2 regions of the Paenibacillus sp. FSL K6-0108 genome follow, and region 1 is predicted to be linked to the other one. Evidence: a T-box and tRNA genes for the amino acid it is inferred to sense, from the RefSeq annotation. Region 1 holds a T-box; the other holds one or more tRNA genes.

What was found. A T-box is a leader RNA that pairs with one kind of tRNA and senses whether it is charged. The one in region 1 lies ahead of MHB49_RS27585 (valine--tRNA ligase), so its partner is inferred to be a tRNA-Val.
Region 2: it has a tRNA-Val gene. The T-box ahead of MHB49_RS27585 (valine--tRNA ligase) is inferred to sense a tRNA for this amino acid. The anticodon was not compared.

What each region holds. Positions count from the first base shown of each region.
Region 1 covers NZ_CP150288.1:6,058,639-6,074,600, forward strand. Annotated here, with positions in the region: gene MHB49_RS27580 (bifunctional folylpolyglutamate synthase/dihydrofolate synthase) at 1-1,226, opposite strand, end outside; gene MHB49_RS27585 (valine--tRNA ligase) at 1,304-3,970, opposite strand; T-box leader at 4,029-4,309, opposite strand; gene MHB49_RS27590 (LysM peptidoglycan-binding domain-containing protein) at 4,468-5,943, opposite strand; gene MHB49_RS27595 (RluA family pseudouridine synthase) at 6,080-6,988, opposite strand; gene hemL (glutamate-1-semialdehyde 2,1-aminomutase) at 6,985-8,289, opposite strand; gene hemB (porphobilinogen synthase) at 8,395-9,396, opposite strand; gene cobA (uroporphyrinogen-III C-methyltransferase) at 9,502-11,064, opposite strand; gene hemC (hydroxymethylbilane synthase) at 11,069-12,025, opposite strand; gene MHB49_RS27620 (bifunctional precorrin-2 dehydrogenase/sirohydrochlorin ferrochelatase) at 12,028-12,678, opposite strand; gene ccsA (cytochrome c biogenesis protein CcsA) at 12,684-13,511, opposite strand; gene hemA (glutamyl-tRNA reductase) at 13,526-14,914, opposite strand; gene MHB49_RS27635 (non-ribosomal peptide synthetase module) at 15,280-15,870, opposite strand.
Region 2 covers NZ_CP150288.1:5,278,467-5,294,428, reverse strand. Annotated here, with positions in the region: gene MHB49_RS24110 (FecCD family ABC transporter permease) at 1-66, shown strand, start outside; gene MHB49_RS24105 (iron ABC transporter permease) at 69-1,100, shown strand; gene MHB49_RS24100 (ABC transporter ATP-binding protein) at 1,146-2,861, shown strand; gene MHB49_RS24095 (hypothetical protein) at 2,975-3,238, opposite strand; gene MHB49_RS24090 (hypothetical protein) at 3,394-3,702, shown strand; gene MHB49_RS24085 (DUF3221 domain-containing protein) at 3,813-4,388, shown strand; gene MHB49_RS24080 (DUF5071 domain-containing protein) at 4,417-4,566, shown strand; gene MHB49_RS24075 (immunity 53 family protein) at 4,592-4,882, shown strand; gene MHB49_RS24070 (manganese catalase family protein) at 4,988-5,890, opposite strand; gene MHB49_RS24065 (hypothetical protein) at 6,120-6,416, shown strand; gene MHB49_RS24060 (DUF3889 domain-containing protein) at 6,471-6,791, shown strand; gene MHB49_RS24055 (hypothetical protein) at 6,998-7,210, shown strand; gene MHB49_RS24050 (hypothetical protein) at 7,204-7,485, shown strand; gene MHB49_RS24045 (DUF3892 domain-containing protein) at 7,546-7,782, opposite strand; gene MHB49_RS24040 (GNAT family N-acetyltransferase) at 7,894-8,337, opposite strand; gene MHB49_RS24035 (hypothetical protein) at 8,573-8,827, opposite strand; tRNA gene MHB49_RS24030 (tRNA-Val) at 8,979-9,051, shown strand; gene MHB49_RS24025 (winged helix-turn-helix transcriptional regulator) at 9,187-9,522, opposite strand; gene MHB49_RS24020 (NADH-dependent flavin oxidoreductase) at 9,653-10,849, shown strand; gene MHB49_RS24015 (organic hydroperoxide resistance protein) at 11,072-11,491, shown strand; gene MHB49_RS24010 (YdhK family protein) at 11,726-12,286, shown strand; gene MHB49_RS24005 (hypothetical protein) at 12,373-12,552, shown strand; gene MHB49_RS24000 (TetR/AcrR family transcriptional regulator) at 12,736-13,338, shown strand; gene MHB49_RS23995 (SDR family oxidoreductase) at 13,357-14,097, shown strand; gene MHB49_RS23990 (hypothetical protein) at 14,198-14,395, shown strand; gene MHB49_RS23985 (copper amine oxidase) at 14,624-15,178, shown strand; gene MHB49_RS23980 (DUF1292 domain-containing protein) at 15,276-15,593, shown strand; gene MHB49_RS23975 (aminotransferase class I/II-fold pyridoxal phosphate-dependent enzyme) at 15,835-15,962, opposite strand, start outside.

The sequences.
Region 1 (15,962 bases):
ATTTCCAGCTCCGGTTTCGCAATGGAGGGACGTACCCGTTCGACGATCTGCAGCAATTCGGCTGCATCCATTTTGCGTCGGAAATCTGGCTCGGTCAGGATCAGCGTATCCACTAGTGGCAGTATATGCTGCAAATACGCTTCATGATGCTTATTCGCCAGCATGCCCATCATCAAAATTAACTTGTTGTGAGGATATACGTCGATAATGCTCTTGGCCAGCGATTCAGCCCCCTCCGGATTATGAGCTCCATCCAGAACAATGCGGGGCTGATCAACCACTTTCTCGAACCTTCCTGCCCAGAAGGCATGTTCCAGTCCAAGTGCAATATCTTCATCATCCAGCATAAATGCCATGTATTGGCGAAGCAACTCCAGTGCCATAAGTGCGCCCGCTGCATTGTCGCATTGATGTGCACCCTGCATGCGAATACGAACGTCCAGATCACGGAACGGTCCTGTAAAATGAAAAGATTGTCCGTTCTCATCACTGTCGAGTCTATGATAGGAGAAACGATCTCCCGCCAGATACACGGTTGAACGCAGCCGCTCTGCCGTCTCCTGGATCACCTTCACAGCTCTTGGCTGTGTGGCACAGGTAACAACGGGTACCCCCGCCTTAATAATGCCTGCTTTCTCTCCAGCAATCGCCTCAATCGTATCTCCCAGTACATCCGTATGGTCCATACCGATATTGGTAATGACCGATACCACGGGTGTAACAATATTCGTTACGTCCATCCTTCCCCCGAGCCCTGTCTCCCATACCACAATGTCCGGGTAACACTCTTCCGCATAATACAGAAGGGCGAGTGCCGTAGATACCTCAAACATCGTAGGTGATCCAAGGGGAGTCGAAGCCATCTCTTGAACCAAGGGATACAGGCGGTTCGAGAGTTTGAGCAATATCTCTTCCGGGATATCCTCACCGTTGTACTGAAAACGGTTTGTGAATTTGGTGATATACGGCGATGTGAACGTTCCAACATCATATCCCGCCTGAAGAAGCACTGACGTCAAAAAAGCGCAAGTCGAACCTTTGCCGTTCGTTCCCGCGACATGAATAAATTTGAGACGCTGGTGAGGATTGCCCAGCAATGACATTAATCCCTCTATTCGTTCCAATCCAGGTCGGATGCCAAAAGGAATAAGACCATTGATCCAGTTCACTGCCTCGTCATAGGTAAGTAAAGGAGATGCTATTTCTGTCCCGTTAAGTTCCGTCATATGATTCACCTTCGGTTTGAGTTTGGTTGAAAAAAGCGGCCGGATGGCGCATAAACACTCCATCCGACCCGAATATATTAACCTTTCAGTTCCTTGATTCGTGCAATCACCTTATCCCGTTTATCGGAATAATCTGCTTGCTTGGCGCGCTCTTCCTCAATAACCTTGGCAGGAGCCTTGGCAACAAAGCCTTCGTTCGCCAGCTTTTTCTCCACACGGAGTACTTCGCCCTCAAGGTTCTGCAACTCTTTCTCCAGACGAGCCACTTCCTGATCAATATCAATAAGACCCGCCAGCGGCAAGTACAGCTCAGCCCCAGTAATGACAGCAGTCATAGCTTTATCCGGTGAGCTCAGATCCAGGCCGCTGTCGAACTCGGACGTATTACAGAAACGTTTGATGTAATGGCTGTTGCGTTCAATGATGCTGGACGTCTCTGCGTTGTTCGCTTTCACCATCAATTCAATTTTCTTGCTCATGGGTACGTTTACTTCTGCACGGATGTTTCGCACTGCACGAATGGTGTCCATAAGCAGGTTCATCTCGGCAACCGCTTCTGGGTTCTCCAGTGCAGGGTCATACACCGGCCAGGAAGCCAACGTGATCGTCTCGCCTTCATGCGGCAGATGCTGCCAGATCTCTTCCGAAATGTAAGGCATGAACGGATGAATCAGGCGCATGGTCTGATCCAGCACATAAGCAAGCACGGATTGTGTTTTCTTCTTGGCAACCGGATCTTCCCCATAGAAGGACAACTTCGCAAATTCAATATACCAGTCACAAAGGTCATCCCAAATAAAGTTATACAGCAAACGGCCTGTTTCTCCAAATTCATACGCTTCGATTAGACGCGTAATATCGCGAGAAGTTTCGTTCAGGCGGTGCAAAATCCAGTAATCCGCAGTTCCGAGGTCCCCACTAATATCACGTTCTTCATAGGTGAACCCTTCCAGATTCATCAGGGCGAAGCGAGAAGCATTCCAGATTTTATTCGCAAAGTTACGAGCCTGTTCCACCCGTTCCCAACGGAAACGAAGATCCTGTCCCGGAGTGCTGCTGGTCGAAATCATATAACGCATCGCATCCGCGCCATATTTCTCAATAACATCCAGTGGGTCAACACCATTACCTAGCGATTTGGACATCTTGCGTCCGTCTGCATCACGAACCAGACCGTGCATCAGCACATCCTTGAACGGAACCTCTTCCGTGAACTCCAGAGCGGTAAAGATCATGCGCGCCACCCAGAAATAAATAATGTCATACCCTGTTACGAGTACACTTGTCGGGTAATAACGTTTCAGATCTTCCGTGTCTTCCGGCCAGCCTAATGTAGAGAACGGCCATAATGCGGAGCTGAACCATGTATCCAGAACGTCTTCATCCTGTCTCAGCTTGCGTCCAGCGTATTCTGGCAATGTTGTCGGATCTTCAGCAGATACAATAATTTCTCCAGTCTCCTCGTCATACCAGGCAGGAATACGATGACCCCACCACAATTGACGAGAGATACACCAGTCACGAACATTTTCGATCCAGTTCAGATACGTTCTCTCGAAACGATCCGGAACAAAACGAACTCCTTCACCGCTTTGTTGCTTCTCAATCGCTTTCTCCGCGAGCGGCTTCATCTCAACAAACCACTGTGTTGATAAATACGGCTCAACGACAGCTCCCGTCCGTTCGCTGTGTCCAACCTGATGCGTATGATCCTCGATGTTGATCAATACGCCCAGTTCTTTCAGGTCTGCAACAATTTGCTTGCGGCAGTCGCTGCGATCCAGTCCCTGATATTTGCCTGCTTCGGCATTCATCGTACCCGTCTCATCCATCACCGTAATCTGTGGCAGATCATGGCGGAGACCCACTTCGAAGTCATTCGGATCATGAGCAGGCGTAATTTTCACGGCCCCACTTCCGAAATCTTTATCTACATACTCATCTGCAATAACCGGAATCTCACGGCCGATAATAGGCAGAACAAGCACCTTGCCAATCATGTCTGCGTAACGCTCATCCTTCGGATGAACAGCAACTGCTGTATCTCCCAGCATCGTCTCTGGGCGAGTTGTCGCTACTGTAACATAACCACTTCCGTCTTTGAGTGGGTAGCGAAGATGGTACAAATGACCCTGAACTTCTTTATATTCAACCTCAATGTCGGACAGTGCAGTCCGGTTCACCGGGTCCCAGTTAATAATTCGTTTGCCTCGGTAGATGAGGCCTTTTTCATACAATTGAACAAACACTTTACGTACAGCCTGGGACAGGCCTTCGTCCAGTGTAAAACGTTCACGAGAGTAGTCGAGCGATAATCCCATTTTGCCCCATTGCTGACGAATGGTTGTTGCATATTGTTCTTTCCAGTCCCAGACCTTCTCCAAGAACTTTTCGCGTCCCAAATCATAACGAGTCTGGCCTTCTTCACGCAATTTTTGCTCCACTTTGGTTTGGGTAGCAATACCTGCATGGTCGGAGCCCGGCAGCCACAGTGCATCATAGCCCTGCATCCGCTTGGTACGAATCAGAATATCCTGCAGTGTGAAATCGAGCGCATGCCCGATATGAAGCATTCCGGTTACATTTGGAGGTGGGATTACAATCGTATAAGGTTCAGCATCTTTACGCTGACCCGCCTTGAAATATCCATTTTCCATCCAAGTGGAATACCATTTTTGTTCCGCAGCTTTCGGATCATATGTGGTTGGCATTTCTGTTGCAGCTGAATTTTTTTGTTCAGACATGTGTCATTCCTCCGTTACTTATTCATCATCGCCAAAAAACAAAAAAACCTTTCATCCATCAAAGGACGAAAGGTTAGCTTTCGCGGTACCACCTTTGTTTCACGCAGATAGAAAGACAGACTGCCCCTTCTGTACTTACGTGACACTTCAAGCAGATAACGGCTGCGACCGGCCCATCCTACCTCAGGTATGAATGACAATAAAGCTTACTCATCCCTTGTATTCAAACAGGCAACTCCCGGGCGACTTCGATCAGTTGGTTCCTACGGAATTTCCCAGCGCTACAATCCCGCTCTCTGAAAGGTCATACTGTCTACTACTCCCGTTCCACGTTGTTCTTCAAAAAACCTAAACACATCATACCCTGCCCGTGCCCGATAGTCAACCTGACAACAGCGGAAAAAGCGCGCTGCAATGCATGTTGTGGGCGAACAAAGCAAAAACCCGCCATCCTCAAGGGATCACGGGTCGAAATGGACATTGAAGCTTCGTACAGATTAAGGGATATATAGGATCTGCCCTTCTTCCACAACCTGTTCCGATAACCGGTTATATAACTGGAGCTCTCTGGTACTTAACTGATATCGATCTGCAATGGTATCCAAAGTCTCTTCACGTTGTACAATACATAATTTCACCTTGCGGAACGGGGTCTGATCTACAATGGTGCCGAGAAACAGATTCTTCCACTCTACATCATCAGGTTGGAATGTTTCTTCCTGTGGGACTCCGGCAAGCGCCTCTTGCTCCCGTTCTGTTTCCGCCTCTCGTGTCACTCTGCCCGATGATAACAAGGAGGAGATGCCCACGCCCTCTTGCTGTTTGGGTGCAGACTCTTTCTTACTGCCAAAAGCAACCTTGAGCTCCGGCTTGTCTTCCGTCTCTGCCACAGGTTCAGGGATAAAAGCTTCATTTTCGGCAGACTCATTCGTGTCCGATGATTCAAGTGGAGGGATGTCTTCTTTCGAAACTTCCGGTTCCGATGCTGCAAATACATCCTGCCAGTTCTCTGACTGCGAACTTGTCTGGGCATCTGCTAACGCCTGATCCTCCAGCTTTGGTTCCGATCGGGCAGATTCAAAATGCCATACTTCCGGTGCTGCCGGTTCATCTGAAGGCTGTGCGTCCAGCTTTGAATCGGCATGATCCGAATTCCTTAAGTTCGTATGTAAGGTCTCGACAGAAGGCTCGGACCAAACAGACGACTCTTCAGCCAGAGGAAGCAAAGACTCAGACTCAGGGTAAGAAGCCAACCTGTCGGCTGTCTCCGCCAAAAAAGACGAAACTGGAGAAGGGGAATCGGACAACTCATTCGCTTGCGCTTCATCCTCCTGGTCCCTCAAGGACGAGGACTCTTCGTTTTCAGCTAATATTTGGCTTTGCTCTGCATTCCCATCCCCTTGCTGCCAGGATTGAAACTGTTCGGGAGAAGCCTGAAATAGATGCTCCCGCTGTAACTCCTCTTCGCTCCGTTGGAGCAGATATTCCTGAGCAAATACATTGGGAGAGCTGGCTGTCTGCTCTGTTTCAACGTAACGGTCGCCCTGCCGAGGGTCGGGTGAGTGTACAACGGTAAACTCATCCGCTGACCAAGCCTGCGGTTCCTCCACCGGAAATCCCTCTATACCCCGAAGCGACAATACGCCTGTAATGTTCAGACTTCGGTTGGATAATAAATCGACATCAAAATTCTCGATCTCAATGGAAATATCCTCAAGCGATCTTACCCGGTTCAGGGGTACCGTGATCTCCACCGGGATAAAATGTTTGAGTTCCTCCGAGATTTCGTTCTCTCCCCGATACGCACCTGTTAACAAAAGATGGCCTCGCAATGTTGCATGATCATCCTGACCTATCACCTGAATGCGGGGATATAACTCAATTTCCTCCAGCTCCTCAATTGCAGGGACTCCCTCTGACAAATGAACGCGCTCATAAATATCGAACCGTAAACCATAAGGTTGATTCAACAAAGGTGGCGTCCTCCTTTCGGCATATGTTCACCATGATCCTTCTCATGGGACTGATCCATGGTCCAAATCCTTCGTTACCCCATCTATATGCCTTGAATGAGAAGAGCATGCCACCTTTTATGCAAACCTTCCCAGTTTATTGGTCCTTGCTTTCCCGCCCTGCCAGTTGTTCGAAATCCGGCGGCCAAGGGTCAGCCACCTCAATTCGTGCCCCTGTGAGCGGATGACTAAAACTCAGTGTCTCCCCATGAAGCGCCTGCCGACCAATAGAATCCCTTCTGCCTCCATATAACTCATCTCCAACTAGGGGATGGCCTACATAACTTAAATGTACCCGAATCTGGTGCGTACGTCCTGTATCCAGTGTTAGCCGGATAAGGGTAGACCTATCCCACACCTCCACAATCTCCACATGGGTTACAGCTTCCTGCCCACCTTCAGATACACGCCTGCGTTGCTTGTGATGTCTGTCCTTCCCAATTGGAGCATCAATTGTATTCAACTCCGTGGATATCTGACCATCAGCTATGGCGACGTAATGGCGTCCAATATCTTTACGTCGCATCCCTTCATCCAGTTTGGTGAGGGCAAAAGCATTTTTGGCATATAATACAGGCCCAGTCGTGTCCTCATCCAGACGGTGAACATGACGTACATTTGCCTGAATCCCATTCATTTCGTAGTAGGAGGCAACCGCATGATCCAGGGTAATCGATTGATCCTTACGGCTCCCATCGGGATGAAGCTTCATTCCGGCCGGTTTATGCACGACCAGACAGAAGTCATCCTCATACAGGACATCGATTTCCGCCCAACGCGGTTCAACATCAATCGGCTGAGACGCAAAAAGGGCCAGCCGAAGCCGGTCCCCTGCCAGTTGTATGCCCTGATTCGTCTTTAGCTGGCGCAACATTTTCTCTGGTAAACGAAGTTCAGACAAGAGCCATTGCTCTGCAGCCGTTTGCCTGTCTGAACTGCCTGTCACCGCTTTGCCTGGCATCAGCTCAAGCCATTCCCCACGGCGTTTCCAACTTTTAATGGTCATAATGATTGAAGAGCCATACGATTCGCCTCGATTGTATCGTCAATATCCTGCTCCGTATGCACACCAGAGACAAACATGCCTTCGTATTGGGAAGGTGCAACACTTACACCCTGATCAATCATGGCCGCAAAATAACGGCGGAATTGATCCAGATTGCTTTCTTTAGCAATATCATAATTCGTAACCGGAACAGCACTGAAAAATGGACAAACCATCGAACCAACACGGTTAATTGTTATGGCTACACCTGTCTCTGCTGCATTCTTTTCAAACCCGGCCTGCAAGCGTGCGGACAGCGCCTCCAGACGATCATAGACCTCCGGTGTCAACAATTTGAGCGTGGTGTATCCTGCTGCCATAGCAAGCGGATTACCGCTCAGCGTACCAGCCTGATAGATCGGTCCTGTCGGAGCTATCTGTTCCATCAGATCACGTCTGCCGCCATAAGCGCCTACCGGAAGCCCTCCACCGATGACTTTACCCAAACAAGTCAGGTCAGGTGTGACACCAAATCGCCCCTGTGCACAGTTTAAACCTACACGGAAACCGGTCATGACTTCGTCAAAAATGAGCAGACTGCCGTATTGAGACGTCAAACTGCGCAAGCCTTCAAGGAAACCCGGAACGGGCGGAACAACGCCCATATTTCCTGCAACAGGTTCCACAATGACGGCTGCCAGTTCTTCCCCATAACGTTCAAAAGCAAGCTTCACCGATTCCAGGTCATTGTATGGAACTGTAATCGTATTAAGGGCTACACCTTCTGGAACACCAGGGCTGTCAGGCAGGCCTAGTGTTGCCACACCAGATCCCGCTTTGATTAGTAGGCTGTCAGCATGCCCGTGGTATGACCCTTCAAATTTCAAAATTTTACTGCGTCCTGTTACGCCACGTGCCAGCCGAATCGCACTCATGGTTGCTTCCGTACCGGAATTCACCATTCGTACAATATCGATCGAAGGCACACGCTCACAGACCAGTTTAGCCATCTCTGTCTCCAGCAGCGTTGGCGCACCAAAACTTGTTCCTTTAAGAGCTGTCTCCCGCAAAGCTTCTACCACGTCAGGATGCGCATGTCCCATAATGAGCGGACCCCAGGATCCGACATAATCAATAAAAGCATTGCCGTCAATATCATAGATTTTGGAGCCTTCTCCACGCTCTGCATAGATCGGGGTAAGCCCCACCGATTTGAACGCCCTAACCGGGCTGTTCACTCCCCCAGGTATGTACTGCTTTGCTTCTTCAAATGCGCTGCGTGAGCGCTCATCATTGCGACGAGTTCCTTGTTGTGCAGTCATGAACATCCTCCTTAGTGATGAGGCCCCTCCAAACCTTATTGGAAGGGACCTTTATATATTTTTGATAAACGTTAATCTCATCCTGGCTGTTATGGAAGCAAGCTATTATTTCTCGGCCAACCAGCGTGAGGCGTCTTTTCCGTAGTAGGTAATAATCATATCAGCACCCGCACGTTTCATGCTCAGCAGAATTTCCATGGCCACTTTCTTCTCATCAATCCAGCCTTGAATCGCCGCTGCCTTCACCATGGCATACTCACCACTTACGTTGTAAGCTACCAGTGGAAGATCAAATTGATCCTTAATCGTACGCATAACATCAAGATAGGACAGTGAAGGTTTCACCATCAACATGTCCGCTCCTTCCAGCACATCGGTTTCGGCTTCACGCAATGCTTCACGAGCGTTCGCCGGGTCCATCTGATACGACTTGCGATCTCCGAATTGTGGCGTGGAATCCGCTGCTTCACGGAATGGACCATAGAACGCCGACGCATATTTTACGGAGTAGGACATGATCGGAATATGGCTAAAGCCATTCTCATCCAGTCCGGCACGGATCGCTTGGACAAATCCATCCATCATATTGGATGGTGCAATGATGTCCGCTCCAGCTTTGGCCTGGGATACCGCTGTTTTCACGAGCAGATCCAGCGATTCGTCATTAAGAACATCTCCACAAATGTGACCGTCCACTTCAACGGTGTGCACCATGCCACAATGACCGTGATCGGTGAATTCGCATAGACAGGTATCCGCAACGACCAACAGATTAGGGTACCAGGACTTAATCAGCTTGGTTGCTTCCTGTACAATGCCATCTTCTGCGAATCCAGACGATCCAACACTATCTTTGGTTTCGGGAATGCCGAATAAGAGCACAGCCGGAATACCCAGATCCGCAATCTCCTTTACTTCTTCCTGCAGACGATCCAGCGAGAAGCGGAATACACCCGGCATGGATTTGATCTCGGATTTTACATTTTCACCATAAGTGACATAGATGGGTTGGATAAAGTCATCCACAGTCAAATGGGTCTCTCTCACCATATTGCGAATACCTGTGGACTGACGTAAACGGCGATGCCGTACAATTGGAAAACTCATTCGTGTAAAACCTCCCTGAATAGTAATGTGGAGCAAAAAGCGAAGCGCGCCGGTATCGTATCGAATTCAGCACGCTTCATCTATCGATTGCGGTTCAATTTATGTTTAACGGGGAAATACAGCTTCTGTCGCAGGCTTTCGTTTCCACTCGGACAACACAGAAATCAGACTCTCAATGGTTGCTTCTTCAGCCATCATGGTGACCTTCAAGCCTGCTGCTTCCGCCGTCTTCGCAGTAACAGGCCCGATACACGCAACCTCAACATTTTTCAATAAAGACAAGGGGTCCTGCAATCCCATACGTTTCAGAATGTTCATGAAATTGGTTACGGTAGATGAACTCGTGAAGGTCATCGCATGAATGCCGCCCTCTTCAAGCAGCTTCAGCAGTTCGTCGTCATCCTCGCCAGCCAAAATGGTGTCATATATAATGGCCTCGGTGACCAAAAGTCCCCGTTCTCTCAACTGTTCAGGCAGCCAGGAGCGCGCAAGGTCTCCATGCGGTAACAGAACCCTCTGACCTTCCTTTAGTTCACTTTCAAAAGCTTCAAGCATGCCTTCTGCCTGAAATGGCCCTTGAATGACCTCGGCTACGATACCATACTTACGCAAAGCTTCCCCAGTGGAAGGCCCTACCGCCGCCACTCTCGCTTGATGAATGGATCGAATATCTTTCCCCTGCTGCTCCAAATGACGGAAGAAAAACTCCACTCCGTTTACACTTGTGAAAAATATCCAGTCAAATGTATCTAACACACCATAGGCCTGTTTGACACTTTCAAGTGCCGACTCCCCTGAAGGCATCACAGTCTCGATTACCGGAAATTCATAAGGCTCACCGCCAAGTTCCTCAATGCGATTCACCAATTCACTAGCCTGACTGCGTGCCCGCGTCACCAGGATTCGTTTGCCAAACAGCGGTAAGGCTTCTGCCCATTTCAACTGTTCACGCTGGTTTACTACCTCACCAACCACAATGACAGCGGGGGGTTGAAAGTTCGCAGCGATGACTTTGGCTTCGATATCTTCAAGCGTGCCTGTAATCGTATCCTGCTCGGCTCTCGTACCCCAACGAACCAATGCGACTGGTGTTTGGGCCGGGCGTCCGTGACGTATCAACTGTTCGCTAATATATCCAATTTTGGCAACACCCATCATGAAAACAAGTGTACCCGTTGCATTCGTCACCTTATCCCAATGAATGCTGCGATCAAGCTTGTCCGGACTTTCATGTCCCGTAATAATGGAGATGGATGAAGCATAGTCACGATGGGTCACGGGTATTCCGGCGTAAGCAGGTACACTTATTGCTGCAGTTACCCCAGGGACAATTTCAAAAGGAACCCCGTTTTTGCGCAACAAATCCGCCTCTTCACCTACACGGCCAAATATCGTGGGGTCGCCCCCTTTAAGCCGGACCACAACCTTGCCTTCCAGGGCAAGATCAACCAGCAGCTGGTTGATTTCTTCCTGCTTCATCGTATGTCGATCCGGTCGTTTACCTACATATATCTTAACTGCACCAGGCTTCATTTGTTTAAGTAATCTTGGACTAGCCAGCCGATCATATACGACAGCATCCGCCTTACCGATTGATTCCCAACCCTTCACTGTAATCAGCTTGGCATCCCCTGGACCTGCACCTACCAAAAAGACCTTTCCCACCATGTCTTCATCCCCTAACTTCTGCCAGTATCTGCTCTGCTCCCCGTTCAATCAATCTCCAAGCCACTTCTTCTCCAAGACGAACCGGATCTTTGCCTGTCAAAGCTTCTTTAAGAATCAGTCCACCGTCTGGCGTGCCGACCATACCTGTTAATTGTAACGCGTTTTGTCCATTCGGGGAATCTGCATCTTGCTGCGGCACCCATACCGCATGAGCTCCAATCGGAACCTGACAGCCCCCATTTAATACACTAAGGAAGCGACGTTCAGCCAACACAGGAAATGCGGTTTCCGGATCGTTATACAATTGCAACAGATGGAGAAGTTCCGCATCATCTTCACGGCATTCAATGCCAAGCGCACCCTGACCTACTGCAGGAAGACAAGCCTCTTCTGACAGATATTCCGTAATCCGATCCTGCCAGCCCATTCGATACAAACCAGCAGCAGCCAAAATAATGGCATCCAACCCCTCTGTCTCCAGCTTGCGCAGACGGGAATCAATATTGCCACGGAGCGATTCGAGTTGCAAATCAGGACGGTATGCTTTCAATTGACTGGATCGACGCAGACTGCTCGTCCCTACTCTTGCACCTTTCGGCAATTGATCCAATGTGAGTCCACCATTCGAAATCAGTGCATCACGGGGATCTGCACGGCGTGGAACAGCTCCGTTCGTCAACCCTTCAGGCAGCTCGGAAGGCATATCCTTCATGCTGTGGACAGCCATATCAATCGTATGATCCATCATCGCCTGTTCAATCTCTTTGACAAACAGTCCTTTGCCTCCGACTTTGGACAAGGTTACGTCAAGAATCAAATCTCCTTTTGTAACGATTTTATGTACTTCAAAATCAAAAGCTAATCCCTCCCGTTCACAAATATCACGTAAATCTTGAATTACATGGCCAGTCTGGGTTAAAGCAAGTGCGCTTTGTCTGCTTCCCACTTTAATTGTCCGCATGTCTACACGTCCTCCTGATTATGGGATATCCAGTCCCCAATTTGTTCTTCGGTCCACCACTTAAACTGACCTGTACGGATATTCTCAAGCACATTCATTTCGGTTAAACGACGGAATAATTTAGCTCTGACACCTGGAGTAGATACACGTGCCTTTACTTCCATCCTCATCTGATACAAAAATTCAATATATGTCTCATACTCATCTCCGAATTGCTGTTCCAAGGTAGCACGAATTTCTGCGGCAGCCAGAGGCCCTGCTCCAGCCGTCGATATCGCAATGCTCAGTCTGCCACGCCTGACTACACTTGGTGTAATAAAGGTGCTTCGCTCAGAAGATATGGCGTCATTCACCAGTATACCCGCATCTTCAGCTTCTTGGACAACAGCTGTGTTCACTTCACTATGGTCCGTTGCCGCATATACGAGAAAGGCCCCCCGCAAATCTCCATTGCGGTAGGACCGGGCCAGCCATTGAATTCGGGAATCATGATGCAATTGTTGTAACGTTGGCGTAATTTCCGGACTAATCACCTTGATTTGCGCTTCCGCATGAAGCAAACCTTTTATTTTACGTTCAGCAACACGTCCGCCTCCAACGATGCAGCAGGATCTTCCTGATATATCTACAAATATTGGCGTGTACCGTTCCATCCCATTCACTCTCCCGTCCAACGATGAAACGCTGAATACGCATTGGATAAAAAACTGATAATGACAAAAGCATATCCAATCAGCGTCCATCTCGCCATAATGACTGTGGAGAACTGCTTCCTTCTTTTGAAGACGAAGTACCCCACATAGATCGCTATGGCAAGCCCCGTGGCAATAACCTTGAGATCCAGAAGCAGGCCCCAGCGCGTCTCGGCCACAATAGACAATACCGCGAGCATGATTGAAACACCAAGAAGAGGTGTGCCGATCAGTGTAGCCCCATCCATGTATTTGCCGATCACTTCGAGACTTGGCAAACGACGTACGGTATCATTCCATTTCTTATTCTTCAGCTTGCGGTGCAGAAACAGATATAACATGGCAAATACAGCACCCACCGTCAGCGCCGCAAAACCAAGATTCGCCAAGGTGATATGCATAATAAGCAATCCGTGCACAGTCTGCCAGTTATGGAGAGATATCTCACCTGCGGTAAACCACAAACGGTTCAACACCGTAACGAAGAAACCCACCACGTTCAGCAACAGAATGACAAATTCGGATCGCTGGATCCGTGTCATTACCAGAGACACCAGCACGATGCTAAATGAAAAGATAAACAAAAAATCAAACGTGGTGTAGATTGGGAAATGCCTTTCGGTTAACATACGTAAAATGACGTGGAACACCTGAAGCGCCCATACAATAACAAGAAACCCTGTGCCTGTCCGCTTCGCCCCCGCATTGCGTCGAATGCAGTCCGAGAAATAGAACAGTAGGCTCAGGGCATACATATAGATTAAAGCTTCATAGATTTGTTCAGCCAGGGTCAAGCTGCCCACCCGCCTTATACGCCTGCCGGAGCATAAGCCGGCACGGGGTCTTGCCGGGAATCATTAAGTTGAACGGCATCCGGTTTGCGCAGAGCGGAGGCATCACTCTGATTCACTTTCTCAGCGGCCACCTCTACTGCATCCTCCAGAGCAAAGATCTGAGTAAACATGCGCAGCGCTTCATCACCGTGCTTGGAACCTGCCATTTCCTTAATCCGGTTAATTGGATCTGTGGTCATTTGATTCACGATGCTTTTCGTCAGACGACGGATCACTTTGCGCTGATGTTCGTCCAGTTCAGGCAATTTATTAAATAGACTATCCATCGTTTCTTCATGAATGGAAGCACCTTTCTCCTGCAAGGCACGAATCACAGGACGAACGCCCAACGTTTTGAGCCAGTGATAATAATCTTCCATCTCCAATTCAATCATTCCCTCGATTTTGGCAGCTTCCACCTTACGCATCTCCAGATTGCTCTCCACGATTCCTTCCAAATCATCAATATCATAAAGGAATACATTGGATAACTCGCCGATCGCCGGATCAATATCCCGCGGAACAGCAATATCAATCAGAAACAGCGGACGCGCTTGACGACGCTTCATGCTCTCTCGAACAACAGTGGCATCCAGTACATATCTTTCGGCCCCCGTCGAACTGATGACAATATCAACCTCGTTCAGTCTCGCCAATGCCTGCTCCATCGTGCAAGGGGTTCCCCGAAACTTCGCTGCCAGTTCCTCAGCTCGCGCCAGTGTGCGATTCGCCACAATGACTTCGGAAGCTCCGTTGGTGTACAGATGTTTTACGGTAAGTTCACTCATTTTGCCGGCACCCAGAATCAGCACCTTTTTATCCGTAAACATACCAAAGATACGCTTGCCCAGTTCTACAGCAGCATAACTTACAGATACCGCACTCTCTCCGATTGAAGTCTCTGAATGCGCGCGTTTGCCCAATGTAACAGCCTGTTTGAACAGCATGTTAAACCAGGTCCCCGTAACTTTCTCTTCTTGGGCTTTGAAAAAAGCCTGTTTCACCTGTCCAAGAATCTGAGTCTCGCCAATAACCATTGAGTCCAGCCCACAGATGACACGGAACAAATGGCGCATGGCTTGATCATCTTCATATATATATAAGTGTTGCGTGAATTCTTCCCGTGGAACATTAAACCATTGTTCCATGAATGTCCGAATAAAATAACCACACATGTGAAGACGGTCTACCACAACATACAACTCGGTACGGTTACATGTGGCTACGATTACACCTTCCAATACACTCTTGGTCAGCTTGAGCTGCTGCAGCGCTTCAGACAAATCCTTTTCTGCAAATGTGAATCGTTCCCTAACCTCTACAGGCGCCGTGCGATAGTTCAAACCAACGACAACGATGTGCATTGCAAGTTCACCTGCCTAATAAATTTCCAATCAAAGTGTTTTCTACATATGTTCATCCATTTATGATTGACATGGTTAATTATATCACACATCCATACATTGACCGGGCTATTTTTATGAAATGTTTATGAAATCCCCATGTAAATCATCCTATGCATTGTCATTTATTGTAGTGTCTCACCAATCTTCACCGTTATACGTTAAACCCTTGTTTTAAAGATAAAGATTCATGAAAATTTCATATAAAACAAATAGCCATGGAAGGCCCCATGACTATTCAGGTTTGGGATGATTTTTGGACCATCCCAAGATATCTAAACATTATTCATGCTGTCGTAATTCAATCATGTATTCCATACTTCAGGTTAATAGGCTTCAAGCTCAAACAGCCGTTTCTGGTTACGAGCAAGCTTTTCATCAATCTGTTGGATTTGTTCAGGAGTAGAAGCACCCCTTCTTGTATCGAGTAATAAATCAGTCTCGACGTAAATCCGGTTTATCTCGCGTTCAACATCCCGAGCATGGAATACATGCTGCAATTCAAGCAATGTATTTTTGTATTCGTAGATGACTCGGATATTCTCACCGGTCTGCTCCACGATTTTACGGACAACGCCTTGAGCATAAACATACGTCATGGTGAACTCTTCATAAATACGATGGATAACGCCGTCACCCTTAAAGTTCATAAAGAGCTTCCGAACTACGTTCGTCAGATGATGGTTTACCAGGCGGCAAGATAACTCACAGATGTAAAACCCTTCCATACGGTCAAATGGGAAATGAACTTGTTCTCCACTCACATCTTCTAACACAATCTCCTGACAGCCATTCTCCATCACCTTCACACGTTGATGAATCCGGCCATCGTCTGTCATGCGCAAAAACTGATGCATCTGGGGTTCTGACAATTTCAAAGTGGCTTTAACATACTCTGTGGCTAATCGCTGAGCCATAAAAATCTCCTCAATTCTTTCCCGATTATTTTGTCTTCCTGCACATGTGCAGTGATCTCAAAATTGTTCAGGCCGGCAATACCGGTTCTTGG
Region 2 (15,962 bases), 780 kb from region 1:
CTGGTTGCTCTAATCGGGGTACCTTTCTTCCTCTATCTGGCGCGTAAAGAAAGGAGGGCTCTGTAACGATGGAATCCTCAACTTTGGTTGGAGCAGAACGCAAGAAGAGAACTAAAAGCACCATTGTCATGATTGTGCTTGGTGCGTTGATTATTACGGCTTTTATTATCAGTATGAATACAGGGTTCACTCGGCTTTCTCCACTTGAAGTGATGCGTACCCTTTTTGGTGGCGGGACGGCTAAGCAGGAACTGATCCTGTTTGAATTCCGTTTGCCACGTATCGTCATTTCGGTTCTGGTCGGTGCGGGACTTGCCCTATCCGGTTGTATTCTGCAGGGGGTATCCCGAAATCCTCTGGCTGATCCAGGTATTCTCGGCATTAACGCCGGAGCCGGGCTGGTTGTTATGTTGTTTGTTTCCTTCTTCCCGACAACGACGGCGGCTCCGGTATTCTTGCTTCCGATTCTGGCCCTGATTGGGGCAACGTTTGCGGCATTTCTAATATATGTGCTCTCCTATAAAAAGGGAGAAGGACTCATGCCTACGCGTATGCTGCTTACAGGGATTGGGGTAGCGGCAGGAATCAGCTCGGCCATGATCGTGCTTACACTTCGGCTCAGTCCGGAGAAATATCAATTTGTGGCGACCTGGATGGCAGGTAGCATCTGGGGCTCCAACTGGAAATTCGTAACGGCGTTGCTGCCGTTTCTCATTGTTCTTGTGCCGCTTGTTGTATATAAAGCACGTGTGCTCAATGTACTGAATCTCGGTGATCAAACAGCCAGCGGTCTCGGCGCGCCGGTGGAGCGTGAAAGACTGATCCTGCTCGCTGCTGCGGTGGGACTGGCCGGATCATGCGTATCCGTCAGTGGAGGCATTGGTTTTGTGGGTCTGATCGGTCCACATCTGGCACGTCGTCTCGTGGGGCCAAAACATCAGTTCCTTTTGCCTGCATCCGCACTGGTCGGATCATTGCTTGTGCTTGTTGCAGATACACTGGGACGTGTCATTTTGCAGCCTTCGGAGATTCCGGCAGGTATTCTGGTTGCTATTATTGGTGCCCCATATTTCCTGTATCTCATGAGTAAAACGAAATAGAAAGCAATCATGTTGAATGGTTGTTATAAGGAGGGGCTTCATCCCATGCTTCGCCGTTTCTTTGCCTACTACAGGCCTTACAAAAAGCTGTTCATTCTGGACTTTAGCTGCGCCATTTTCGTAGCTCTGCTGGAACTGGCCTTCCCGCTGGCAGTCAATAGAGTCGTGGATGACCTCTTGCCTGGGGGACGCTGGGACTGGATATTATGGGCATGTCTCGCGCTGCTCGCGATCTATCTGTTAAACTCGTTCCTTAACTTTGTTGTTACATACTGGGGACACAAGTTGGGGATTAACATTGAGACCGATATGCGTAAAGCTCTTTTTAATCATGTACAGAAGCTATCGTTCCGTTTCTTTGACAATACGAAAACCGGGCATCTGGTCTCTCGTATGACCAATGACCTGATGGATATCGGCGAAATTGCCCATCATGGTCCGGAGGATGTATTTATTGCGGTCATGACTTTGGTCGGTGCATTCAGCATCATGATGAGCATTAACGGAAATCTGGCGGTGTTAACATTTATCATTGTGCCGCTCATTATTTATCTATCGCTGTATTTTGGCAGCAAAATGTCCAAGGCATTCAGTCGAATGTTCGGGGATATAGCAGATTTCAACGCACGTGTAGAAAACAATGTAAGTGGTATTCGCGTTGTTCAGGCTTTTGCCAATGAAGAGCATGAAAAAGCTCAATTTGCTGTAAACAACAGCCGTTTCCGTCAGACCAAACTGATCGCGTACAAAATTATGGCCTGGAACTCATCCATTAGCTATATGTTGATGAAGCTGGTTTCCCTCTTTGTACTGGTATGCGGCACATGGTTTGTCATTAACGGCAGTATGAGCTACGGTCAATTTATTGCATTTATTATGTTGTCCAATGTGTTCCTCACGCCGATCCAGAAGATCAACTCCGTCATTGAGACGTATCCTAAAGGGATTGCGGGTTTCAAACGTTATACGGAATTGCTCGATATGGAGCCGGATGTGAAAGATCGTTCGGGTGCCGTTAAGGTATCCCACTTGCGTGGCGATATCCGTTATGAACAAGTGACGTTTGGCTATTCGGATCAGGAGCCTGTTCTCAAAGGAATTGATCTGAATATCCAGGCTGGTGAAACGGTGGCCCTGGTTGGACCATCGGGTGCAGGGAAAACTACGTTGTGCAGTCTGCTGCCTCGTTTCTATGATGTGCTGGAAGGTCGCATCACGATTGATGGTCAGGAGATTCAGAACATGACGCTGGATTCATTGCGCAGCCAGATCGGAATTGTTCAACAGGATGTGTTCCTGTTCGATGGAACCATTCGTGAGAATATTGCATACGGCAAGCTGGATGCAACCGAAGAGGACATCTGGATGGCCGCTCGCCGTGCCCAGATGGAAACACTGATCAATTCCATGCCGGAAGGCTTGGATACGTTAATTGGTGAACGCGGCGTGAAGCTGTCTGGTGGACAGAAACAGCGCTTGTCCATTGCACGAATGTTCCTGAAGAATCCACCGATTCTCATTTTGGACGAAGCAACATCTGCACTGGATACCGAGACAGAAGCAGCGATTCAGCAATCCCTTGCTGAATTGTCTGAAGGACGGACTACGTTGGTTATTGCTCACCGATTGGCCACCATCAAAAATGCGGATCGCATTATTGTTGTTGCCGAGCAGGGAATTACGGAGCAGGGCAGACATGAGGAGTTGCTTCAAGCAGGTGGTGTATACAGCCGTCTGCATTATGCACAGTTCGGTGCCTGAACGTAACCGAATGTTTGTGAACGAAATATAAGAAAGTCGTGTAGGAATGAAAAAAGTAACGCCTTCGTCTACTCATGGTGCTGAGTAAGATGAAGGCGTCTTTTTGTACTTTTTCATATCATGTTGTGAATGTTGGCGGTATCACTGCCTGTGAAAATAATACGTTTCGCGTTGACTGGAATCTCTATCGTGTGACCCAGGGAGTCGGTATAACTCTTAGTTTCACTTTGTTCGGACTGCGCTTGAGTTGAGGAGGTAGATTCACCTGATTCTATTTCAGCGGTCGATGGCTCAGTTTTGCTTCCACAGGCTGATAACAGCGCACCAATCAGGGTAATCATGAGTATAAGGGTACCGAACTTGCGTGTTGCTTTCATCGTTTTTGTTCCTCCCGCATATGGTTACTTATTGGATAATGATAACAATTATCAATTTAGTTTGAATTTGATCAGTTTATCGAAAGCGGGGTGGTAGTACAATAGACAAACAGGCGTACAAAAATAGAAGAAAGTGAAGAGAGGAGACTATCGCTATGTTCTATATTTTCATCACTTGGCTGGTATTGATTTTATTGCTGTTTATGCTGGCTCAAGGCTTGCAAAAGAATCCCAAAGATAGAGGGGGGTCTGTGTTCAAACGTTGGGGCGGGTGGTTCATCGGACTTTTTATGGTGGGTAGCTTACCATTGGGTTATGCATTATATACGGAGTTACGTGGAGATTATATTGGAGCCAACATCGGCCTGGGACTGGCTTTATTTTTTACCTGGGGTTATTGTGCAATTTTGTTATGTGTGACATCGATTATATGGGGAAGGTACTGGTACAAGAGAAATAAATGAAGTTGACTCTGTTGATTTTACAATGATGTTAAACGTACTATGCATGCAACAATCACCCTGAAGACAACGTCAAAAAGAGAGTGAAGAAGTAAATAGGGGGGGCGTTACATATGTGGAATCTTCGAATGCTGTTTGGTTCATTCTCGATCTTGATATTATGTCTTACAGGTTGTACGGTTACTGGGCAAAACGAATGTGAGACAGATGTCCAAGCGAATGCACAAAAAGCAGAAGGCTTCGTTGGTTATGTGGTTGACCGCAAGGAGGATTCCATACTTGTTGTTAACCCTAAATATAAAAATTTCAGTGCCAATGGGGGAGCGGATCGGTATTATCCGGCCAAATGGTTCTCCAATGCAACTGATCCACACGTCGGCTCTTACGTTGAAATCTGGACGGATGGCAGCCCCGAAAACCAGCCTTACCCCGGACAAGCCAGAGCGGAAACAATTGTTGTATCTTGCTCAGCCACCCCGGATGGTGCTCATATGAGTGAGGCGGATGCCGTTCGGGCTGGATTGTACTCATCTGATGGAGAGCAAGTACTTATTCCCGTGATTGAAAATGTCGCTTTTGATCAGGGTACGGGAACATGGACCATTCGTATGCGAGATGCCATGTCTACGACGGATACTCAGGATGAGATTGAAGTGAGAATAGAAGACATAGAGCCAGTGGGGGAATAGGAGTAAGAATGCAGGATGTTATTGTTGGATGAAAGAGGAGATGGGTATGGATGTTAGGGAATGGCTTCCCCGCGACAAGCATGATTTTGATGCCGTGCGTAAACTAAGTGAGTTAAGTAATGAACAGTTGAGAGATATTGTTCCTGAGCTTATGTGGTGTGCTTTCTTTACAAAATAATGTTTCAAAAAAAGAGGTGGATACATTGGACACACTAAAATGGCTTCAGACTTGGTATAAGCAAAACTGTAACGGAGATTGGGAGCATAGCTATGGTGTGAAGATCGAAACGGTTGATAATCCGGGTTGGTATGTTGAGATCAACTTAGTTGAAACGAAGTTAGAATATAAGTGTTTTGATTTAAAAGAAATCGAGAAAGATGAACAGAATTGGTATTACTGTAAAGTGGAAGATGGAGTATTTCATGGGGCAGGAGGTGCGGGGAATTTAGAGGAAATACTGATCTGTTTTAAACAATGGGCCACTGAGGAATGAGAGAAATATTGTTGAGAAAATATGAATTAAAATAGCAGATCCCAAGGAATCCTATAATGGATTTGCCTTGGGATCTTTTTGGGTTATTAATGCAATTCTGAAAGATCAGTCCGCAATATTCCCCGCCATCTTCAGACGACGTGCAATTTCCTGGAAGTCTTCCTGCGAAATGCCTGGGGCGAATTCTTCTTCCACCGCGGGAGCTTCGGGAATCGGGTACCCTTCAGGTACACCTTGAATGACTTCCAACGGTTGTCCATCTTCAGGGTGTGTCCCTTTCCAGATCTGACTGATCGCAGTAAAGTCTTTATCACTATAGGTATACAGCTTGGTGTGCAGGCCTTTTTCTTCGTATTTCCACGCCTCGTTAAAGGATTTGTTGCTCAGGGATGGAATCGGCACCAATTTGGTTACATTCACTCCGGTTGCGATTTCAAGCGCTTTGGCATAAGCGACCACATGCACGCCGCCGCGCACCAGCAAATAGCCGACAACTGCCCGGGCTGCAGGGTGATCGGTCATTTCATAAACTTTCATCTTATGAGTGCGTGCTCCGCATTCAAGAAAAAAGTTATGCAGCAGATCTTCGACCAGATTTCCACTGTTGAAGACATTGGCGCCTGTCCATGGATTGCCCATGGAGTCGAAAGGCATGGCTCCCTGTGCACCAGCGAGGAAATGATAGGACAGGCGTGCATCTTTCACGGAACCAAGCGGTGTATCGTCAGGCTCCTTGTACTCAGTGGAACCCCTGAGGCATTTGTTAATGCCGTGAGACACAAGCTCCACATGACCCAATTCTTCGGCGGTGATACTCATCACCAGATCGTAGAAGGGTTTCAATTTTTCTTTGGAGCGAAAATTAAACGATTGATAGAGGTAATTGTTCAACGTTGACATCTCTCCGAATTTACCACCCAGTAGCTCTTGTATCGCTGCCGCTGCATTCGGGTCCGGTTTCTCGACATTGGGGATTTCAATTGCGATTTCATCCATACGTTTGAACATTCGGGTATAACCTCCTCGAAATGATTGCTCAGAATAATGAAGTGATGCTGTCATGGCCTATTACACGATTATCGGATACGCTAAACCCATAATTTTGCAAATGAGGCTTAAGGCGTATGTAATTGAGTCTCCAATTGTTATTTCCAATGCCGTGTTATTTATGTACAATCAGGACGAATGAAGTTAAGTATGGGTGTCATTATCTGAACTAATGAAGGAGATACTGAGAGTGCGCAAAAGTTGGATTATGGTGGGATGGGGTGTCCTGCTGCTTGTCGTTTTTGGATGCAGTGATGTTACGGCAGCATATGCAGATTATCCGAGTGAGGTGGATCAACAACGAAAAGATGAGCTTGCAGAAAAGTACGGTTTGGAAAAGCCGGAAAATCCAGCCCCGCGAAATCTTTTATTGGAGGGTGACTGGGGGATAAGCTTCAATTCACCCATCGAACGGTATAGGATGGCGATCAGTACGGTTCAATCGCTCCAGCAACCGATTACGTTTATCCTTCGTCTACTGGTGTAAAATAATCTTCTACAGGGCAGGCTAACGTAAACAATGCCCTGAGGAGTGAAGGATATGAGAATGCTCATCGTAGCCCTGATGACGGTGATACTAAGTTTAAGTGGACTATCAACCAGTTCAGCAACTGCGATTCCGGATTATGCGAAGTGGGGAATCATTGCAGTGAAAGAAACGCAAACCAAGTACAACGTGGACATTTTGGATTACAAACACATTGGCCGCACCTCGTTAACCGCAGACCAATCCCGTGAACAGTTTAAGCTATGGGTACGTAATAAAGACGGTAAACAATTTGCTGTATTTGTGAATGTTGATTTTAATCCGTCTACCCAGCAGCTAAAAAAAGTACAATTCATAGAATCGGATCGACGTTAAGAGCAGTTATAACCATCAATTAGAAACTGAACGGTTGAATTGAGCCTGAACGGCGCAGCAAAAAGGATAGGAACCAGACTTCCCTATAAAAGGGATTAAGTCTGGTTTTTTTATTTCAAAAAAATCCTTTTTTTAGTTGTTGAATAAAGAACTTATGTTCGCATATAATAATAAAACAAACACATGTTCTTATTGGAGGGATGATTATGCTAGGGAAATATATTGGTCAGATGGTGGAGCTCGTCTACATGGATCGTGCAGGGCATATTACACAGCGGCAGATTCGAATCAACAGCGTAAGGGAAGGGAAGATTAGAGCATCCGCAGGGAAAGAGGGAGCACCCCGAACATTTCTGGAACAAGGTATTCTGGCATGGCGTCCTGTACTCCATAAGGATGGGAAGGAAGAAATATGCTGAATGATTTTGAACGGAAAATTTTGCGTATTATTGTTAACTATGCGGGGCAGCGTCGGCGAATGCCACGAATGGATGAGTTGGAGAACAAAACGGGGAGAAGCAAGGCGTTCATTCATGAGTCACTGCTGGAGCTTGAGCGCAGGCAGCATATTGTGTGGGAGAACAAGTCTACATTGGAAGGCATACTCATTCTGCAAGCATGGGAGCAGGAACCACAGCCCATTCGCAAAAGCCAGCCTGCTGGCGATGCCGTGAAGTATTTTACCGAATATTAAAACGTAAAAAACGCCAACCCGGATTGCCGGATTGGCGCCTTGTCAGGCAGAATGCATCTATTAGAAGATAGGAAGTTGATCAAGGTTATTGGTTGGGTCGCCGTCTGCGTCACCGCGAATGTACATTTCGCCATCTCTGCCCTTAAAGACGTTAACACCTGCAATGGCGCCTGCTTTTACTTCTGCCAATGCTTGTTGGTAATCCAGCACACGTCCAGACGAAGTTTGGAACGCCGTCAGATCGCCGTCACCATTTTTTTGTACTGCTGTGAAGCTTTCGCGTGTCGTTTGATCCATGATGTCACACTCTCCTTATCTGACCAAATAGGAATCTGGTTACCTCTTTAGCCTGTCCGGATTATAAAAAACATATGCACAACGTGGCTTATATCGCACGCACAGGGTTGCCTAGAGGCTCTTTTGCATACGAACATGCAGAATGTCTGCATCATAAAAAGGCTCTTCCGAAATCACTTCATACCCGAGCTTCTCATAGAACTTCTGTGCTTGGCACTGTGCGTCCAAAACAGAGTAGGCCAATCCCAATTCACGTGCCCGTTCTTCCATGGCTAACAAAAGCACACGCCCGTACCCGAACGAACGATGAGATTGGAGTACAGCAATACGCTGCATTTTGGCAGTATCCTTGGTGTAATAGATCAGACGCCCTGTGGCTACAGCCTGTCCATCAGTACGCAACAATACATGATGTACATCAGGACTAATAACATCATATTGATCAATCTCAATGTCAGCAGGAACCTGCTGCTCGATGACAAACACATGATTGCGGATATTCAATGCTTCCTGTAATTGTTGTTCAGTCGTTACATAACTAATCTCAGCTGCCAAGTCCATTCCTTCTTTCTGCTCTACGCTATCAGAGTGAATTATACAAAAAAATGCTTTTCCTGTATAGTTAAGTCTGGAACATACTGGGAGAGGAGGTGCGAACCATGGGTATGGCGGGAGTGATGACAATCACACTTTTGATGTCGGCCGGAATGATTGCTTTGTTGTACTATGTGACCAAGAAGGCGTATTCCAAAAAGTGGGACGAAGACGAGTGAACTATACATAATGTTTCTCAGGGTAAGACTTCAATATTGCCATGTGGGGAGTAAACGTCATGCACGACAGACTTGGAGTATACATCCAGCCAAACGGGCAGGTCATCATTAACCTCATTGGGTTCGTTTAATTGTTGGAATTGTACCGTATGCTCATCCCGTTCCAAACTGCAACCAACAGCAATGTATATTAATGCGGCAAGCGCAATCAAACAGGCTACGTTTTTGGCTGTTATAAATAAACGCAGCTTACGTTCTTTCATGTTCTTCATATGGAATTCACCTCGTCATCAAAATGGTAATTGGTAATCTTTCCTTTATTGTGCACCAATTCGAATAAAATATTACCAATATAACGATTGACAATGTACGCGGTTACTTGGTATGATACTGTTACTTGATTGGAAAACAATTAGATATCATGATCTGTTAGCTCAGCTGGGAGAGCACTATCTTGACAGGGTAGGGGTCAGTGGTTCGAGCCCACTACAGATCATACGTAAAAGTCCTTGCGCAGCAAGGGCTTTTTTCTTTTGTTTATTAGAACAAGGCATTATGAAAGTCTTTGGGGACAATTGAGGGACAAAAAAATTAAAAGGAATACACCAGATCCTTCGCTGCACTACGTTCACTAACTCTTCTGCAAATCAGCGAGATTCTGTTTACCCCAATCGCAGAGAATCTCCAGCACAGGCATCAGCGTTAATCCTTCACCAGACAAACAGTATTCTACTTTTGGCGGTAATTGTGGGTACTCTGTACGGATAATCAATTGGTCGGCCTCTAATTCTTTCAGCTGAGAGCTTAACATTTTATGCGTAATGCCTCCCAAGGCTCTTTTCAATTCTCCATATCGCAATGTTTCCTTTTTCCATAACCAAAACAAGATATGCATTTTCCATTTTCCGCCGATCAATGACATAGCATGTGAAAATGGTTTAACGTTTACTTCCTCAGCAGTTTCCATATTACACTCTCCTTTTAGATAGTATCTACCTTTTAAGTGCATACTATACTCTTTTTTCACCCTACTATACAATAACTCATGAAACAGAGACAAGGGCGAACAAGCCTAATAAAAAAGGGAGAGAATATATATGGGAAATAGTAATCGTAATTTCTTGCAGCCTTATACATTTGCGAATGGTTTTACGCTAAAAAATAGAGTGGTTATGGCGCCGATGACAACGATGTCCAGTTTCTTTGATGGTTCAATTACCAATGATGAAGTCGATTATTATGCCGAACGGGCTGGTGGCCCTGGTATGATCATTACGGGTGTTGCATACGTAACTGAAGGGGGAAAAGGCTTCGAAGGTGAGCTATCCATCGCAAGTGATTCTACAATCAAAGGACTGTCCAAAATTGCAAGGGCCATTCAGAAAGACGGAACGAAAGCCATTGTGCAAATCTTTCATGCAGGACGCAAAACGAACTCCAAAACGCTAAGAGGTGTTCAACCCACCAGTGCGAGTGCAATCGCTGCCGCACATCCAATCGGCTCGGAGACGCCGCGTGAATTAACACCTGAGGAAATCGAAAGCATTATTAAGGACTTCGGCAGGGCAACCTTGCGGGCCATACAAGCTGGTTTTGACGGAGTAGAGCTTCACGGGGCCAATACGTATCTGTTGCAGCAATTTTTCTCCGTCAATTCCAATCAACGGTCCGATCAGTGGGGTGGCAGTTTTGAAAATCGTATGCGATTTCCGCTGGCAGTCATTCAGGAGGTTGCATCGGTTATCGATGCCCATGCAGATAAACCCTTTATCCTCGGTTATCGGATTTCACCCGAAGAAATTCATATGCCGGGCATCCAGCTCGAAGACTCCTTGGCTTTTGCCCAGGCTCTGACAGACACGCGGGTTGATTACATTCATCTGTCGATGGGAAGTTACAAACGAACCTCTTTAAACCAACCCGATGACAAGGAGCCGATCTTAACTAAATTCGTTCGGGTTTTGGATCACAAAAAACCTCTGATCGGTATTGGATCGATTGAGCGGCCGGAAGACGCAGAAGAAGTTATCAACGCCGGGGCAACTTTGGCTGCACTCGGACGGGAATTGATTCGCGATCCGAAATGGGTACAGAAGGTAAAAGCAGGTGACCTTGGTAGCATTCGTTACCAAATTTCTCCGTCTGATATGGACGAATTGCGTATCCCTTTGGCAATGCAGACTTATCTGGAAGGTTCGTTTCGGGAGGTTATGCACTTTACTACCGATAGTCAGGAAGGGACTGACTACCAGAATTCGCTAGCACCGATGGAGGGTTTTGAGAAGAAAATGTAAAGCTAAACTATTTTAGGTAGATTGAACTTTTTGATCAGTAATAGACATTTATTAATCTAGAGCGACCATTTCCTTGTATCACAAGAGGGAGTGGTTGCTTTTTAATTTTATAATAATGATTTACAAACACAATTAAATTGTGTACAATCTAATTGTTAGCAAAACAAAAAGAGATATCATCTTTACTAAATAAAATCTAAACATACAGAGGAGACAATACTCATGAAAACATTATATGAAACTACAGTTATTAATACAGGTGGACGTCAAGGAATTGTGCAATCGCCGGATAACGTATTTATGCTCGATGTCGCTGCCCCACCTGAACTGGGAGGTAAAGTAACAACAGCTACGAATCCCGAGCAATTGTTTGCAGCAGGCTACAGTGCTTGTTTTAATTCAGCGCTGGAGTTTCAGTTGAAGAAACACAACGTCGAAATTGAGAGAAGCACAGTATCGGCTACAGTTATGCTTGTGACGGACCCTACGGATAATGGTGTGAAGCTGGAAGTGGAACTTGAAGTTAAAATTGAGGGTCTGGATGAGGAGACAGCACAAAAGTTTGTCAAACTTGCACATGATTACTGCCCATATTCCAAAGGTATTAAAGGAAACGTCAATGTTACCGTGGAAATAGCCTAATCTTTGAGCTGGGGCGATTGAATGCTTTGGTTTGGACTTCCTTTTGAAGTCTGACGCACGTATCTAAAATAATGTCCAACATACTGAAGGCCTCCGAGGAATCGGAGGTTTTTTGATATGTTTTTATTTCTTCAGCGATATCCAATAGTAGATAAGAAATTAAGCACGATTGAAATATACCCATATGGGGTATATTATAAGAGTAGAAAACGAAAGTTCAAAGGAGTGCAACTCATGAAAAAGTATGCAATGATATTGCTGACTACGGTGATCACGAGCAGTCTGATGTTAAGTGGATGTGGCAAAAATGCTGGGCAGGATAATAGCAGTAGTAACAGTCATACAGCGAGCACAGGAGAGATGCACCACTCGGATTCGGGAGAATTACCGGAAGGGCTTCAGGAAAAGAAAAATCCAACATATCCTTTGGGCAGCCAGGCCGTGATGAGTACGGACCATATGGCTGGAATGAAGGGTGCAGAAGCGACCATTGTGGGAGCCTATGAGACAACAGCGTATACAGTCTCGTATACACCAACCACAGGAGGAGATACTGTGAAAAATCATAAGTGGGTCATCCAAGAGGAAATTCAGGACCATACGGATCAACCATATGCAGCAGGAGCAGAGGTTGTGCTGAACGCTGACCACATGCCAGGAATGAAAGGGGCTAAGGCAACGATTGACTCCGCTGAGCAAACGACGGTATATATGGTTGATTACACCCCGACCACAGGCGGAGATCCGGTGAAGAATCATAAATGGGTCACAGAAGAAGAATTGTCTATTCAATAATACTTTTTAAAGAATAATCAAATTCTCACTCAATTATGGGTTATACTGGAACAATAAGATTAAAGTTGCTTGAAAGGGGAATGTATATGATGGACTTCAGCAAGCCGCCCCATGCTTCCGAAACACATACACACAAACAGCGCCATGAAGAAAATGAACAACAGCTTTTAGCCGGAGGAAAAAGCATTTGGTGGGAAATCAGCAACTGGCTAATTCTCGCTGGGATACTTGCAGTGATCTTCGTATTGTTTAAGTTCGTTTTCTAGAAAAAGAAAAATATTAATACTTTAGATAAGGGCCATATTTAAAGTGGCTCTTTTTTTACGCTCGTAAATAGAAAACTTCACAGGATAACAAATGACAAAAATAAATATTTGTCATTTGTTATTTGATGTGTTAATCTAAACTCAACGGAGGTGACTTGAGGATGGTGCGGCCATCTTATTGATATGGAAAAGGACAAAAGTGCTGACTTTTTAACCAAGGAACAAATTATTGCAGCAACGCAGGAAACGCTCCGGCGCTTCGGCGTCGCTAAAACTTCGGTCACGGATGTTGCCAAATTGCTCGGGGTCAGTCACGGCACCATTTACAGACACTATAAAAGCAAGAAAGAATTGCTTGAAGGCGTGACTGCACAATGGCTAGAAGATGAGATCATCGCCCCTTTGACGACAATAACTAAGGATCGGAGTTATACCGGAGAGGGAACACGTCATCTGAAAGTATATATTGAAGCTTTAATTGCTCGTAAGCGTTACTATGCCGAATCCGATGCTGGGTTATTTGAGATGTACGCAAGGGTAACACAGGAATCCGCAGATATTATCGAGAAGCATGTGCAACATCTTGTACGTCATTTGAGTGAGATTATCCAGCAGGAAAACCAGTTCCAATTTAACAACCCGGATGTAGTTGCAAAAGGGATCCTTCAAGCTACAGCTCGTTTTCATCATCCGGCACACGCCTATGAATGGCAAAGCCCTTCAATTGATGCGGAATTTGCACAGGTGTGGTTGTTGATCGAAAAGGGATTATTACATTTGGAATAAGAGAGGGAGTAATCGTAAATGAAAAAGCTAACAGGTAAAGTAGCCATTGTAACAGGCTCATCCCGGGGGATCGGACGTGCTATTGCAGAGCAGCTCGCTGATTTGGGCGCGGATGTTGTCATTAACTACGCGAACAGTCCTGACAAAGCAGAGCAAGTGGCAAATGTTGCTCGCCAAAAAGGAGTGCGTGCCATTACTGTTCAGGCTGACCTTGCCCGGAAGGAAGATGTGGAGCGTTTATTTTCCGAAACGATAAGCCAGCTTGGAAAAGTCGATATTCTAGTCAACAATGCTGGCATTATGAAGACAACGCCTTTGGCAGATGTGACTGAGGAAGAATTCGATCAGCAGTTTGCCATCAATGTGAAAGGTACATTTTTTGCTTGTCAGCAAGCATTGAAACACATGGAGGATCAGGGCCGAATCGTTAACTTCTCCACTTCCGTAACTGGACAGATGTTTCCGGGATACAGCGTGTACGCAGGTACCAAAGGTGCAGTTGAACAGATCACCCGTCAGCTTGCGAAGGAATTTGGCTCCAGAAAAATCACCATTAATGCCGTTGCACCAGGTCCGGTGAATACCGAATTGTTTTCGGTCGGAAAGACGGAGCAACAGCTCGAAGGGCTGCGTAAAATGAATGCATTTGGTCGTCTGGGTGAGCCGGAGGACATTGCCAATGTAATCTCTTTCCTTGTCAGTGCAGAGTCGCAATGGGTTACAGGACAGACGCTGCGTGCAAACGGCGGTTTCATTTAACGATATCATGAGCGAAGTTTATTCCTTTTGACACACAACCGGGCGAATCCCCATATGATGCATTACATCAGCAAGCAAATGGAGAAATGGGGAATCCGGGATGGCAAAACCAAAAGGAAAAAAGGCTCCCGTGTTAAAGAGTGACAAACTTCGTGTATCCATGAAGTTGGTTACTTCGGATGTATGTGAGCGCTGCAAGACGCCCTGTACGCGAGGAATGGATTATGCAGCACGGATGCGAACGGATGGAGCTGTAGGCAAGGGCGTACCTTGTATATTGACTCGTCATACCTCGTAGTCAGCAGCATAATAAAATTGATCCACAAGAAATTCGTATAATTACGCATTGCCAACAACTATACTATAGGGGCGTCCTTTAACAGGGAACGCCTCTTTTTGATTGTTCCAAGGGGTGGAAAATATTTTGGATAAAAAATGAAAAATGATGAAAAACGGCGCAACTTTGTGGATGAGTCTGCAGTATAAATGTACAACAGCTAGCAGCAGGGGAGGGAATATTGACGGAATGAAATGGAAAAGAATTTTGCTGTGTGTCACGGTATTCTCCTTGCTCGGCGGGTCTTTATTGTTTGCAGATTCAGTGAACGAGAAGATTCGGGTTCTCATAAACGGCAAGGAAGCAGCTGACGGTGGTTATCTGATTGACGGAACGACCTATGTACCTGTAAGGGAAGCGGGCGGAATCGCCAGATGGGATAGCACAAACAAGAGAGTAACGGTTATCAAACCGAATGTACATATTTTTCTCTTCAAGGGAGATACCGTGTTTGGCAACGTGAACGTGGGTAAGTTGAAATTTAATGTGTTCTCACAAGTCGATAGTTTGACAACGGATATAGCTGCCGTGAAGGTGACAATTACCAACCCTAGTGGTGAGGTTAAGGATATTCAGTCCCAGGAGCTTAAGACACAGAAGGATAACTTCTGGTTCCGAACGTACGATTTTACGTATGATTTCAGCCGGGCTGGCAAGTACCAAGTCGGTTTTTATATTAAAGAAAATGCAAACAGTAGTTATGTGCTGGCAGCCGAGAAAATCATTACAGCGCTGAACGATTGAAGCAAAAATAACCTTGTCGGTTAAATTGACCTGAACCATTGAACATGTTACGATATGCAAGGTTACACAATTTCTATTTATAAAGCGAGGTATATCAATGAGCGATCACACACATGAACACGGCGATGCCTGCGGATGCGGTCAAGACCACGACCACGACCACGAGCATGAAGAAGTTCTTCTGACACTGACAGACGAGAACGGAAATGACGTGGAGATGGTTCTGGTGGAGACGTTTGACGTGGAGAAGCATGTTTATGCGCTCCTGCTGGAACGTAACAATCCTGAAGCTGACGGCATCATTCTGCGTATGGAAGAAGAAGACGAGGAAATGGTGCTCTACAATATTGAAGACGAAGAAGAGTGGACCCGTGTTGAAGCGGCGTACAACGAACTCGTTGCAAGCCAAGAATAGTCATCCTTTTGGAATAAAGCAAGAAGGCTCCTTGATCACAGGGGGCCTTTTGTTTGCTTTTTATTAGGTGTATATGCTGTTTTTTCTAGTCATAGGGACAGTGAAATAGGTGGAAAAATGCAAACGGTACAGCGATCATAAGCCCAAGGCAGGACAAGTCTGTGTGGGGAAAAAAATAAAAAGGACCAAGCATCCCGCTTGGCCCTTAGAGATCGATCAACCTCATGAAGAAATGGCTGTACTAGAAAATGGCATCTGCTTCCACGATGACTTTCACGTTGGTAACGCTACGGTCTTCGGGTCCTTTTACAGGAAGTCCAACTTCAACATGATCAATGATGTAGTCGATATTTTCCTGAGTGATGACCT